One region of the Pseudomonas phoenicis genome, then DNA from elsewhere that is predicted to be linked to it. Evidence: predicted binding sites of a transcription regulator. Region 1 holds the regulator's gene; each other region holds the start of a gene.
What was found. Region 1 encodes FliA, which starts transcription of late flagellar genes. Its sites were predicted from a motif close to CTAAAGTTTNNNNNNNNNNNGCCGNTAA; they were not measured.
Positions count from the first base shown of each region.

Region 2: the regulator FliA is predicted to act here: its motif matches at 624-651, upstream of motA (flagellar motor stator protein MotA).
Region 3: the regulator FliA is predicted to act here: its motif matches at 2,391-2,418, upstream of AA0Z93_RS04165 (methyl-accepting chemotaxis protein).

Region 1 is NZ_CP154852.1:228,098-232,573, reverse strand. Features, by position in the region: gene flhF (flagellar biosynthesis protein FlhF) at 1-1,195, shown strand, start outside; gene fleN (flagellar synthesis regulator FleN) at 1,278-2,120, shown strand; gene fliA (RNA polymerase sigma factor FliA) at 2,117-2,857, shown strand; gene AA0Z93_RS01160 (chemotaxis response regulator CheY) at 3,062-3,436, shown strand; gene AA0Z93_RS01155 (protein phosphatase CheZ) at 3,453-4,241, shown strand; gene AA0Z93_RS01150 (chemotaxis protein CheA) at 4,254-4,476, shown strand, end outside.
Region 2 is NZ_CP154852.1:1,003,336-1,007,811, reverse strand. Features, by position in the region: gene AA0Z93_RS04680 (HDOD domain-containing protein) at 1-585, opposite strand, end outside; gene motA (flagellar motor stator protein MotA) at 717-1,568, shown strand; gene motB (flagellar motor protein MotB) at 1,572-2,624, shown strand; gene rsgA (small ribosomal subunit biogenesis GTPase RsgA) at 2,737-3,768, opposite strand; gene orn (oligoribonuclease) at 4,037-4,476, shown strand, end outside.
Region 3 is NZ_CP154852.1:853,935-858,410, reverse strand. Features, by position in the region: gene AA0Z93_RS04180 (methyltransferase) at 1-216, opposite strand, end outside; gene AA0Z93_RS04175 (iron-containing redox enzyme family protein) at 255-1,631, opposite strand; gene AA0Z93_RS04170 (YceK/YidQ family lipoprotein) at 1,830-2,114, shown strand; gene AA0Z93_RS04165 (methyl-accepting chemotaxis protein) at 2,464-3,675, shown strand; gene AA0Z93_RS04160 (response regulator) at 3,685-4,053, shown strand; gene AA0Z93_RS04155 (lipid asymmetry maintenance protein MlaB) at 4,077-4,364, shown strand; gene AA0Z93_RS04150 (chemotaxis protein CheA) at 4,405-4,476, shown strand, end outside.

The DNA of each region.
Region 1 (4,476 bases):
GGAACTGACTGCCGCGCTCGACTACAAGCCTTCGGTGCTGGCACCGCGGGTGCCCAACGCCGAGCTCGAAGAAGAACTGCGCAAGACCCAGACCCGTATCGTCACCGCCCAGGCCGAGCTGTCCAGCCGCCATACGGGCGACGAAGGCAGCCAGCTGTTCGCCGGCCAGTCGTTGACCGCCGCCGAGCCGCTGATCGATGTCCATGCGCACGCTCCGGTCAGCGCTGCGCCTGCCGCCCCGGCGGCGGTCGACCCCCGGCTGTTCGACGCCATGCGCGCCGAGCTCTCGGGCCTGCGCGAACTGCTCGAAGTGCAGCTCGGCTCGCTGGCCTGGAACCAGTTGCAAGGCAGCAAGCCGCAGCAGGCCAACGCCTGGCGCCGCCTGCAGCGCATCGGCCTGAGCGGTGCCCTGGCCCGCGACCTGCTGGAGCTGACCGGCGACATCGAAGACCCTCGGCATGCCTGGCGTATGGTGCTGGCGCACCTGGCGCGGCGCATCCAGGTGCCCGACGTCGAGCCGATCGAGCAGGGTGGGGTGATCGCTCTGGTTGGCCCCGCCGGCATGGGCAAGACCACCACCCTGGCCAAGCTGGCCGCGCGCTACGTGCTCAAGTACGGCGCCGGCAGCCTGGCGCTGGTGAGCATGGACAGTTTCCGCATCGGCGCCCAGGAACAGCTCAAGACCCTGGGCCGCATCCTCAACGTGCCGGTGACCTACGTCGATCCGGGCGAGTCGCTGGCCCAGGCCCTGGAGCCGCTGCTGCGCAAGCGCGTGGTGTTGATCGACACCGCCGGCCTGCAAGCCAGCGATCCGGCCCTGCGCATGCAGTTGGAGACGCTCGCCGGGCGCGGTATCGCGTCGAAGAATTATCTGGTGCTGGCCACCACCAGCCAGAAACAGGTGCTGTCGGCCGCCTACCACAGCTACAAACGCTGTGGCCTGGCCGGTTGCATCCTGAGCAAACTCGATGAAACGGCCAGCCTGGGCGAAGTGCTCAGCCTGGCCATCGATCATGAATTGCCGATCGCCTATCTCACCGATGGGCCGCGCATTCCTGACGACCTGCACCTGCCGCGCAAGCACCAGTTGGTGAGCCGCGCGGTCAGCGTGCAGATGCAGGACGAACCCAGCGAAGAGGCCATGGCCGACATGTTCGCTGATCTGTACCACCACCCAGGCAAGCGGGTGGGTTGAGAGATGTGCTGCGAAAAGTACCTACAGGGCGGGGCGGGCAGTCGGCCTCCACTGTGGCATGGGTCCAAGCGAGACAAGGTAAATAACAGACATGGGTAGCATGCATCCCGTACAGGTCATCGCCGTGACCGGTGGCAAAGGCGGCGTCGGTAAGACCAACGTTTCAGTGAACCTGTCCTTGGCACTCGCCGAGCTAGGGCGCAGAGTCATGCTGCTCGACGCCGACCTGGGCCTGGCCAACGTCGACGTGCTGCTGGGGCTGACGCCCAAGCGCACCTTGGCCGACGTCATCGAAGGCCGCTGCGAGCTGCGCGACGTGCTGCTGCAAGGCCCGGGCGGCGTACGCATCGTGCCGGCGGCGTCCGGCACGCAGACCATGGTGCACCTGCAGCCTGCGCAGCACGCCGGCTTGATCCAGGCCTTCAGCGAGATCGGCGACAACCTCGACGTGCTGGTCATCGACACCGCCGCGGGCATCGGCGACTCGGTGGTGAGTTTCGTGCGCGCCGCCCAGGAAGTGCTGCTGGTGGTGTGCGACGAGCCCACTTCGATCACCGACGCCTACGCGCTGATCAAACTGCTCAACCGCGACTACGGCATGAACCGCTTCCGCGTGCTGGCCAACATGGCGCAGAGCCCGCAGGAAGGGCGCAACCTGTTCGCCAAGCTGACCAAGGTCACCGATCGCTTCCTCGACGTGGCGCTCCAGTACGTCGGCGCCGTGCCCTACGACGAATCGGTGCGCAAGGCCGTGCAGAAGCAGCGCGCGGTCTACGAAGCCTTCCCCCGTTCCAAATGCGCCCTGGCCTTCAAGGCCATTGCGCAGAAGGTCGACAGCTGGCCGCTGCCAGCCAATCCTCGCGGCCACTTGGAGTTCTTCGTAGAGCGCCTGGTGCAGCCGACCAGCGCAGGGCCGGTGCTATGAGTGCGAGCGGATTCAAGATGTACAGCCGGGCGTCCAAAGACGCGCAGTACGAGCTGATCGAGCGTTACGCGCCGCTGGTCAAGCGCATCGCCTATCACCTGCTGGCGCGCCTGCCGGCCAACGTGCAGGTCGAAGACCTGATCCAGGCCGGCATGATCGGCCTGTTGGAAGTGGCCAACAAATACGACGCCAGCAAGGGCGCCAGCTTCGAGACCTACGCCGGTATCCGCATCCGCGGCGCCATGCTCGACGAAGTGCGCAAGGGCGACTGGGCACCGCGTTCGGTGCACCGCAACACACGCATGGTCAGCGAGGCGATGCGCGCCGTGGAAGCGAGAACCGGACGCGACGCTAAAGATCATGAAGTCGCTGCCGAACTTAAGATGGAGCTGGATGACTATTACGGCATCCTCAACGATACATTGGGCAGCCGTCTGTTCAGTTTCGACGACCTGTTGCAGGACGGCGAGCACGAAGGGCTGCACGAAGACGGCGCCAGCGGCTCGCCGGAACCGGGCCGCGGGCTCGAGGACGAACGCTTCCAGGCGGCCTTGACCGACGCCATCGCCAACCTGCCGGAACGCGAGCGTCTGGTGCTGGCGCTGTACTACGACGAAGAGCTGAACCTCAAGGAAATCGGCGAAGTGCTGGGGGTCAGCGAATCACGGGTCAGCCAGTTGCACAGCCAGTGCGCGGCACGCCTGCGCAGTCGCCTGGGAGAATGGCGCGCCCGTTAGGGCGGCCGGCTACGAATTGCAAGCGGCAAGCTGCTCGCTGTCAGAGCAGAGCGGATCGCGGTGGTGTTACAAAGCGCGTAACTGGCAACGCCGCACGGCTTGCTCCTCGAAGCGTGCACCTTGCCGCTTTAAGAACGAATGACGCACGCGCTCGGCGCCGGGCGCGTGATGAGACTGCTTGGAGATCTCTAATTGAACAAAGACATGAAAATCCTCATCGTTGACGATTTCTCGACGATGCGGCGAATCATCAAGAACCTGCTGCGCGATCTGGGCTTCACCAACACCGACGAGGCCGACGACGGCACCACGGCGTTGCCGATGTTGGAAAAGGGCCATTACGACTTTCTCGTCACCGACTGGAACATGCCTGGCATGTCCGGCATCGACCTGCTGCGCAAGGTCCGTGCCCACGACACGCTCAAGAGCATGCCGGTGCTGATGGTCACCGCCGAAGCCAAGCGCGACCAGATCATTGAAGCGGCCCAGGCGGGGGTCAACGGTTACGTGGTCAAGCCTTTCACCGCCCAGGTGCTGAAAGAAAAGATCGAAAAGATCTTCGAGCGCGTGAACGGCTAAGCCGCCAGGGGGCGCAATGGAATCTATCGATACCTCTCTGGGTGAGTTCGAAGGCACCCTGAAAAAGCATGCTCGCGAGCTGGTCGAGAGCCTCGAACGAGGCCGTTTCGGCGATGCCGTGCAACTGATCCACCAGCTCAACCAGACCCGCGACCTGGGCCTGTACAACGAGGTCGGCAAGCTGACCCGCGAACTGCACAGCGCCATCGTCAGTTTCCAGATCGACCCGCGCATGCCGCAGGCCGAAGAAGTCTCGCAGATCACCGACGCCACCGAGCGGCTGGGCTATGTGGTCAAGCTGACCGAGAACGCCGCCAACCGCACCATGGACCTGGTCGAAGAAAGCACGCCCGTGCTCAACGACATGGCCGAGCAGGCTTCGGCCCTGAGCGGCGACTGGCAGCGCTTCATGCGCCGCGAAGTGTCGGCCACCGAGTTCCGCGACCTGGCGCGCCGCGTCGACGGTTTCTTGACGAGTAGCGCCGAAGGCAACCGCAAGGTCGCCGGGCACATGAACGATATTTTGCTGGCCCAGGACTACCAGGACCTGACCGGCCAGGTCATCAAGCGCGTCACTGCGCTGGTGACGGAAGTCGAAAGCAATCTGCTCAAGTTGGTGTTGATGGCCAGTCAGGTCGACCGCTTCGCCGGTATCGAACATGACCATCAGCAACTGCGCGATGAAAAAGACCAAGAAAAACATCCGACTCGAGGTGAAGGTCCGCAGATTCATGCCGATAAGCGTGAGGACGTCGTGTCCGGTCAGGACGATGTAGACGATTTGCTATCCAGCCTTGGTTTTTAAGGAGCACGTTCAATGAGCTTCGGCGCCGATGAAGAAATCCTCCAGGATTTCCTGGTTGAGGCCGGCGAAATTCTCGAGCTGTTGTCCGAACAGCTGGTCGAGCTGGAAAGCCGACCCGATGACGCGGACCTGCTCAATGCGATTTTTCGCGGGTTTCATACCGTAAAAGGGGGCGCCGGCTTCCTCCAGCTCAATGAGCTGGTTGAGTGCTGCCACATTGCCGAGAACGTCTTCG
Region 2 (4,476 bases), 780 kb from region 1:
CAAGGCCATGATGCGTACGCCGAACAGCTCCTGTTCCACCTCGGCTGCGTCTTCGCCCTTGTGGATCACGCGCAGTTCCCAGTCGTCGAGCAGGGCGGGGAAGGTCAGCGCCAAGGGCCACAGGGGCGAGAGAAACAGCAGGCTGCCCCAGTGGATCTCCTGCCATAGCCGCGCCAACCGGCTGGCGAACAGGCCGCTGGCCTGTTGGCTGGCGTGCTGGCTGATCTGCACGAACTGGTTGAGCACCGCTGGCAAATCGCCGCTCGGCACCGCGGGCAGCCGCGCCAGCAACTGCGCGCAGCGCGTCAGACCCAGGCGGTTGAGCGCCACTTCCAGGCTTTCGGCAGGTTCGGCCTGGCTGGCATTGGCCGAATGGTTGGCCTCGCGCATCACCGACAGCACCAGTGCAGGGCTGCCTTGCAACAGTTCGGCGATGTCGCGCAGCGAGCGGCGGTTGTCGTTGATCGCCGACAGCACGCGGTCGTGGCTCTCTTTGGCAACCGGCAGGCGGACGCCATCGAGCAGCTTGACCCACGCCTCTAACGTCGAGGGGACCTGACTCGGGACCTTGGTTTCACTGGGCATTTTGACATCAGTCCAAACTGGCTTTTCGCTAGGAGTGGCTATAGTCTGGCGCAGTTCTGCCGATAAGTAGAAGAAGAGTTTCAGAGCACCCCTCGCGGCCCTCGACCATCCACGTCAATACGTTGAATTTTATGGCAAAAATTATCGGCATCATCATCGTATTCGCCAGCGTGCTCGGCGGTTACGTCCTCTCCCATGGCAAGATCGCGGCGCTGATCCAGCCTTTCGAAGTGCTGATCATCGGCGGTGCTGCGCTGGGTGCGTTCATCCAGGCCAACCCCGGCCACATGACCATGCACGTCTTCAAGAAGTCGTTGAAGATGTTCAAGTCGCGCTTCAACCACGCTTTCTATCTGGAGATCCTCGGGCTGATCTACGAGATCCTCAACAAAAGCCGCCGCGAAGGCATGATGGCCATCGAGGCCGACATCGAAGACCCGGCCGCCAGCCCCATCTTCAGTAAATACCCGTCCATCGTCGGCGATACGGCAATGATCGCCTTCATCTGCGATTACCTGCGCATCATGTCCACCGGCAACATGGCTCCGCACGAGCTCGAAGGCCTGTTCGACATGGAGCTGTTGAACATGAAGGAAGAGCTCGAGCACCCCTCGCATGCGGTCACCGGCATCGCCGACGGCATGCCCGGTTTCGGCATCGTGGCCGCGGTACTGGGCATCGTGGTGACCATGGCCTCGCTGGGCGAGGGCGACCAGGCGGCCATCGGCATGCACGTGGGCGCGGCGCTGGTGGGGACCTTCTTCGGTATCCTCGCCGCCTACGGCTTCTTCGGCCCGCTGGCCAACTGCCTCAAGCACGACGCCAAGGAAGAGCTCAACGTCTACGAGGCGATCAAGGCCTCGCTGGTGGCCTCGGCTTCCGGCATGCCGCCGACCCTGGCCGTGGAGTTCGGCCGCAAGGTGCTGTACCCGGGCCACCGTCCGAGCTTCTCCGAGCTGGAACAGTCGGTGCGCGGTCGCTGAGTCATGGAGAACAACCAGCCCATCATCGTCAAGCGCGTCAAGCGCTTCGGCGACGGCCACCACGGCGGCGCCTGGAAGATCGCCTTCGCCGACTTCGCCACCGCCATGATGGCGTTCTTCCTGGTGCTGTGGCTGATGTCCACGGCCACCCCGGAACAGAAGATCGCCATCGCCGGTTATTTCCAGGACCCGATCGGTTTTGCCGAAAGCGGCACGCCATACGTGATCGACCTGGGCGGCTCGCCGGAAATGGCCCCGGACAAGACCATCAACCCCGAACCCAAGATGGAATCCACGCCGCCGCTCAACCCGCAGGTGAACAAGGATCAGATCGAGAGCATGGCCGAGCAGGTCGAGCGCGAGCGTCTCGAACTGCTGTTGCAGGAGTTGCAGAACAAGGTCAACGAGAACCCGGAGCTGCAGAAGTTCAAGGACCAGATCCTCTTCGAGATCACCCAGGACGGCCTGCGCATCCAGATCATGGACGCCGAGAACCGGCCCATGTTCGACCTGGGCAGCGCGCGTTTGCAGCCGTATTTCGAAGACATCCTGCTGGCCATGGCCGACACCATCAAGGCGGTGCCGAATAAGATCAGCGTCAGCGGCCATACCGATGCCAAGCCGTTCGTGGGCGGCGGCGGTTTCGGCAACTGGGAGCTGTCGGCCAACCGCGCCAACGCCGCGCGCCGTGCGCTGGTCGCCGGTGGCTACTCCGAGGATCAGGTGGCGCGGGTGGTGGGCTACGGTTCATCGTCGCTGTTCGACCGCAAGGACCCGCTCAACCCGGTCAACCGGCGGATCGACATCGTGGTGCTGACCAAGAAGGCCCAGCGCGACATCGAGGGCGAGCAGGGCAGCCAGGCGCCCGGCGACACTCCGCAAGGCACATCGGCGCCCGGTGCCACGGCGCCTGGCGCGGCACCGGCGGGCACCCCGGCCCCGCCCAGCGCCAGCCTCGACGGCGCGCAGCAGGCGCCCTTGCAGCCGCGCGAGTTGCGCCAGAAGCTGAACATTTTCGAAGACGGCACCCTGCGCATGGAAGACAGCCAGGAGTAACCCGGCCACTTCCGGCAGCGCGCTCGCTTTGCTACGCACTTGAATGCATAACGCCCATGAACCGTGCCACGGCCATGGGCGTTGTGCATTCAGTGAACGGAGCTCGCCGAACTCAGTAGGTTTCCTGCGGCAAACTGGCGATGATCGAACGGTAGCTGTTCATCCGTTGCTGCGAGATGCGCCCGTCCTCCAGCGCCTTGAGCAGCGCGCAGCCGGGCTCGCGATCGTGCTTGCAGTCGCGGAAGCGGCAGGTGCCGAACAGGTCGCGGAACTCGATGAAGCCTTCTTCCACATCGACGCGGCTGACGTGCCCCAAGCCGAATTCGCGGATGCCGGGGGAGTCGATCAGGTCGCCGCCATTGGGGAAGTGGTACAGACGCGCGGTGGTGGTGGTGTGCGTGCCCTGACCCGACCATTCCGACAGATCGCCCACGCGGGTCTGCGCCAAGGGCAGCAGACTGTTGACCAACGACGACTTGCCCACCCCCGACTGGCCGACGAACACGCTGATATGCCCATCGAGCAAGGCTTGCAGGCGCTGCATGCCATCGCCCTGGTGCGCCGAGACTTCCAGCAGCGGGTAGCCGAGGTCGCGGTACACCTGCAACAAGGCGTTGAGCGCCGGGGCGTTGTCTTCGTCGATCAGGTCGGCCTTGTTCAGCAGCAACAGCGGGCGGATGCCGGCGTGCTCGGCGGCCACCAGGTAGCGGTCGATGAGATTGGGGTGCGGTTCGGGGGCCGGGGCGAAGACGATGACGATCAGGTCGACGTTGGCCGCCACCGGCTTGAGCTGGCCATGGTTGTTCGGCCGGCGCAGCTCGGTGGTGCGCGGCATCTGCGCGACGATCACGCCGATGCCCTGGTTGCCCGAGCGCCACACCACCCGGTCGCCGGTCACCAGCGCCGGCAGGTTGGCGCGCAGGTGGCAGCGGAACACTTCGCCGGCGTTGTCGCCCTCTTGCGCTTCGACCTCCACTTGCACACCGAAATGCGCGATGACCAGGCCCAACTGCTCGGGGCCCAGGTCGCCGCCTTCGAGTTCCTGCAGTGCATGTTGCTCGCGTTTGGCGGCGCGCGCGGCGCGCTCGCCCTGGATCTTTTCGATGCGCCAGCTTTGCCGGCGATTGAGTTGGCGTTTGGCCATGAGGGTTCCGTTGTGGCGGCTTGGAGAAAACAGCGCGCAGTCTAGCACGGCGTGCCTTGCGTCGATTCGCTCGCTTCAGGCCGCACGCCGGCTAGGGTCTGTACGAAAAGTCTTGAGACGCTGGCCAAGCAAGGCGAAAACAGGCGAAAAAGCGGAGCGTACTGTAGTACGTGAGCATTTTGAGTCTGTTTTCAACGCAGCAGGGCCAAGTATCAAGGCTTTTCGTACAGGCCCTAGGCTACTATGACCGGCTACCCGAGGAGCCCCTATGCAGAACCCACAGCACCTGATCTGGATCGACCTGGAAATGACCGGCCTGGACCCAGACAACGACGTCATCATCGAGATGGCCACCATCGTCACCGACAGCGACCTGAACACCCTGGCCGAAGGCCCGGTGATCGCCATCCACCACAGCGACGACGTGCTGGCCCGCATGGACGAGTGGAACACCCGTACCCACGGCAATTCCGGCCTGACCCAGCGTGTGCGCGACAGCCGCATCGGCACGGCCGAGGCCGAGGCGCAGACCCTGGCCTTTCTCGAGCAGTGGGTACCCAAGGGCAAGTCGCCGATCTGCGGCAACAGCATCGGCCAGGACCGCCGCTTCCTCTATCGCTACATGCCAACGCTGGAAAGCTACTTCCACTACCGCAACCTCGACGTCTCCACCCTCAAGGAACTGGCGGCGCGCTGGGCGCCCCATGT
Region 3 (4,476 bases), 630 kb from region 1:
CCGCATCGCTTCAGCTTCGACGCCAGGCAGCACTTGCGTTTCGAACGGACGGTTCCAGCCGAACACATCCCGCAGGTCGCGCCCTTGGCGGTTCTGCACCCTTTCGTTGTTGCGCTGATGGGTCAGTGGCGTGACGGTCGTGAATCGGTAGTTGTCTGCCAGCAACGTGCGGCCCATCCGTAGCAATGCCAGATCATGGGCGCGCTCTTCAGACATGGCAGCCTCATCCATGGCTGCCTGGGTATCGAGTGGACTCATACCGCCAACGATCCTTCCGCAAGTTTACGGGCGTACACACGCGTGGCGCTCAATCCTTCAGGCGTCGCGTGATGTGCCGGTGACAACAGGTCGATCAACGCGTCCGTCGCCACCGCAGTGCGGGCTGACGCGGTCGTGGAAGCCGCATCGGCCGACAGGCGACGGCGGAACTGCGCACGGAAGGGGTTCTGCCGTCTGGCCGCATGCTCGTCGAGCCAATCCCCGGCGATCCAGTCGCGCAACAGCTGCATCTCATAGCCGTTGAACACGCCGAACATCGGCGCGCCCGGTCCGTCCATCAACTGCCAGAAGCGGCTGTCGGCCGGGTCCTGGTTGTGTTTGATCCAGCCTTTGTTCTCCAGCACCGTGAGGAATTCACGGCAGCGCCCGGGCACCGACAACCATTCATTGACCGTGCGCCCGTCGAGGCGGCAGTAGTCGGAATGCAGGTGCTGGCCGAAGGCGCGTTTGCGCTCCAGCATGTCTACGACTTCCTGCTCGAGGTCGAAGCCTTGGATCACGGCCTTGGTGCCCTTGCCCAGCTCGTTGAGCAAGTAACCTGCACGCATTCTGGCGATGAATTCGTCGCGCGTGTCATCCGTGGGCAGCAGGTCCAGCACGGTGTCCACCGCCTTGCGCGCATGGCCGGTGCTGGCGTTGTCGATGGTCACGTGAAGGGTGAAGTAATAGGGGTCGATGCCCAGCTCGTTCAGCTCGAACGAAGAGATGAGCAAGTGCAGCGGCAATTGCTCGTAACCCAGGTTGTAGCCGAGCAATTCGGGCAGGTATTCGTCACCCAGGTGACCGAGCGCCAGCTGGATGGCGCCTTGCACGTACAGCGCGTCTTCGAGCACTTCGGTCGGCGCGCAATCGTGGTCGGCCAGCAGCTTGCGGTAGAGCACGACATGGTTCAGGCCGGGGTCGCCGTCGCCGAGCTCTTCCAGATAGGTGCGGATCAGGTTGTGGTAGCGCCAGTCGCCAGCGTGGGACAGCGAGTTGTACAGCCAAGCGCCGTCGACCAGTTTGGTCGGGGCCACGTGCTGGAGGAAATACAGGGCGTGGGCTTTGCTGCCGAAGTATTGGCGGCCATTGCCGGCGTGCCGGCCGGCGAGGTATTCGCGGTAGGCGCAGGCGACGGTGTCGCCGTTGTCCTCGATCCAGGATGGCAGGTCGTCGAGGTTTTCGGGTAGGCCTTCGACTTCGTCGCCGAATCGTTTGGCTTGCATCAACTGCGCGTCGAGGAAGCCGCGCACCGGGGTCAGGTCGGTGTCGTGCGGGTGGCGCAAGAGGGCGTGGTAAACCGAAACGGGGGTACAGGCTTCCGGCGGCGTGGTGGCAGTCAGGCGTGGGGCGAGATTTCGCAGGGAAGTCATACGGGGCCTACACGGTTTTATGGTTTCTAAGTCGGAGGCAGGCCCGGCCGGATAAATTCCATGGGGTTTGCGTCGGGCTGACAGGTGGCGACGGGCCTGTCGAACGCGATGGCTGCCCCTGCTGCCGATCAGCAGGTATGCTGCCGGCACGCCGGAATCGCACGGTCACGGACGACGGCCTCACTCATAAGGAAATCCATGCGGGCGAAAATTCTGCTGTTGGCAATGTCATTGTCGTTGAGCGGTTGTTTCAGCACCCTGGGGCATTTGAGCGGGGAGCGGTGTGTCTACCACGGCACGCGGCTATCCTGGGTTTATGCGAACCATCCCAGCCTGTCGAACAACTGGCCCTTGCTGATCGATACGCCTTTTTCGGCTGTGCTGGATACAGTGCTGTTGCCTTACGACCTGACGGCGTTCCTGCCGGAAGGTATGGGCGGCGACCGCGAAGCCTGCGAGATCAGGCCATTGCGAGTCATGTGACGGGTCGCCAGGCGGAGCGGATGGCCTTTTCGTCGTCCACTTGAACGATCCAGGTGCCCATTCCCGGTCGCCGCAGCGACTTCCCATTGCGACACACCGCCTCTCGCCTTGCGCGTCCCGCCTGCAACTGCGGCACAGCCCTCGACACGCTGGATTTTCTTAGCCTCCAAAACACCGGTGCCGTTGGTTTTGCCCAGACGAAACCAGGACGCTGCGAGCACTCCCAACACACAGTCATCCGCTGGTCATGAATCGGACGGAAGGCATGCGGACTGTCTAAAGTTGTTACAAACAACGCTGATAACCCCTATGTCATTTCTACCCGCTACACCGTTCAAGGATCGAACTCATGACCCAGCGTCCCTCCAGCCGCATTACCCCTTCCGGTTTTTCGCGTTTCAGCGGGTTCGCCTTCATCCCGGTCGTGCCGGCCGTGGTCTGGCTACTCCTGCAATCGACCTCGACGGCCAACCTGCTGGCCTGCGCGGCACTGGTAGCGATCGGCCTGGGTGCCTGTGCCCTGAGCGCGTCCTCACAGCGCAACGCGCTGCAACAAGCGCTGGCACAGGCGCAGGCGGAGCAGTCGAAGGCGCACGCCGACAACGACACGGCCACCCGCGCACAGCTCGACGAAGTCCTGCTCGGCGCCATGCCCATCTGGGCCAAGCAAGTGGAAAGCTCCCGCCAGCAGACCGAAGAAGCCATCGTCAGCCTGGCGGATCGCTTCACCGGAATCGCCTCCCGCCTGCAGGAAACCGTACAGGCGTCGCAGCACGCAGCCGGCGAACTGGACGGGCAGGCTGCCGACGGCGCCCTCGAAGTGCTGGCGCGCAGCGACGGCGAGTTGAGCCAGGTGATCGATTCGCTCAAGACCACGCAAACCAGCCGTGACCAGACCCTGGCCCAGGTGCGCAGCCTGACCGCTTACACCGGCGAACTGCGCACCATGGCCGCCGATGTGGCGGCGATCGCCGCACAGACCAACCTGTTGGCGCTCAACGCGGCCATCGAAGCGGCGCGTGCCGGCGAGGCCGGTCGCGGCTTCGCGGTGGTGGCCGACGCGGTGCGCAGCCTGTCGAGCAAATCCAGCGAAACCGGCCAGCAGATGTCGGCCAAGGTCGACATCATCAACAACGCCATCACCCAACTGGTGCAGGCCGCTTCCAGCAGCGCCGACCAGGACAGCCATTCGGTGAGCGAGTCCGAACAGACCATCCAGGTGGTGCTCGCCCGCTTCCAGAGCATCACCGGGCGCCTGGTGGATTCTGCCGACCTGCTCAGGCAGGAAAGCCACGGCATCCGCGACGAGATGACCGAGGTGCTGGTCAACCTGCAGTTCCAGGACCGGGTCAGCCAGATCCTCAGCCACGTGCGCGACAACATGCACGCCCTGCACGAGCACCTCGTGCAAGCCAGGCAAACCCCCGACCAGCCGCTGGCCATCGACGCCCGGCAATGGCTGGCGCGCATGGAAACCACCTACGCCACCGAGGAGCAACGGCGCCTCCACCATGGCGAGGCGGCGGTGCAACAGCATTCCCAAGACATCACTTTCTTCTAGGAGCCCAGCATGGCGAAGAATGTATTAGTGGTCGACGACTCCAGCAGCGTACGGCAGGTGGTCGGCATCGCGCTGAAAGGCGCCGGTTACGACGTGATCGAGGCCAGCGACGGCAGAGACGCCCTGAACAAGCTGACCGGGCAGAAGGTGCACCTGATCATCAGCGACGTGAACATGCCCAACATGGACGGCATCACCTTCGTCAAGGAGGTGAAGAAGCTGGCCAGCTACAAATTCACGCCGATCATCATGCTGACCACCGAGTCCCAGGCATCGAAGAAGGCCGAAGGCCAGGCCGCGGGCGCCAAGGCCTGGGTGGTCAAGCCGTTCCAGCCGGCGCAGATGCTGGCGGCGGTCTCGAAACTGATCCTGCCCTGACCGCCGGCGCCAGGGAGGCCGACATGCCGCTCACTATCGAAACCCTCGACGACACCGCCCAGGTGGGCGTCGACGGCGAACTCACGATCTACACCGTCGCCGAACTGGCGGGCGCGTTGCTGCCGCAGATCGGCGCGGCGCCGCGCCTGGCGCTGGACCTGTCCCAGGTCACGGAAATGGACGGTGCCGGCCTGCAATGGCTGGCCGTCGTCCAGCGCGAAGCCGGCATCGCCGGCACCGCCTTGCAGGTGACCGGCCAGAGCCAGGCGGTCATGCAGGCGCTCCAACTGTGTCGCAGCGCCGCGCTGTAATCGGCGCCGCTCCGTTCATCGCTCGACAAGGAAAGTCCACGTGGGCATCAATCTCGATCAGGCATTGCAGACCTTCATCGTCGAGGCGCGCGACCTGTTGCAGGCCATGGAG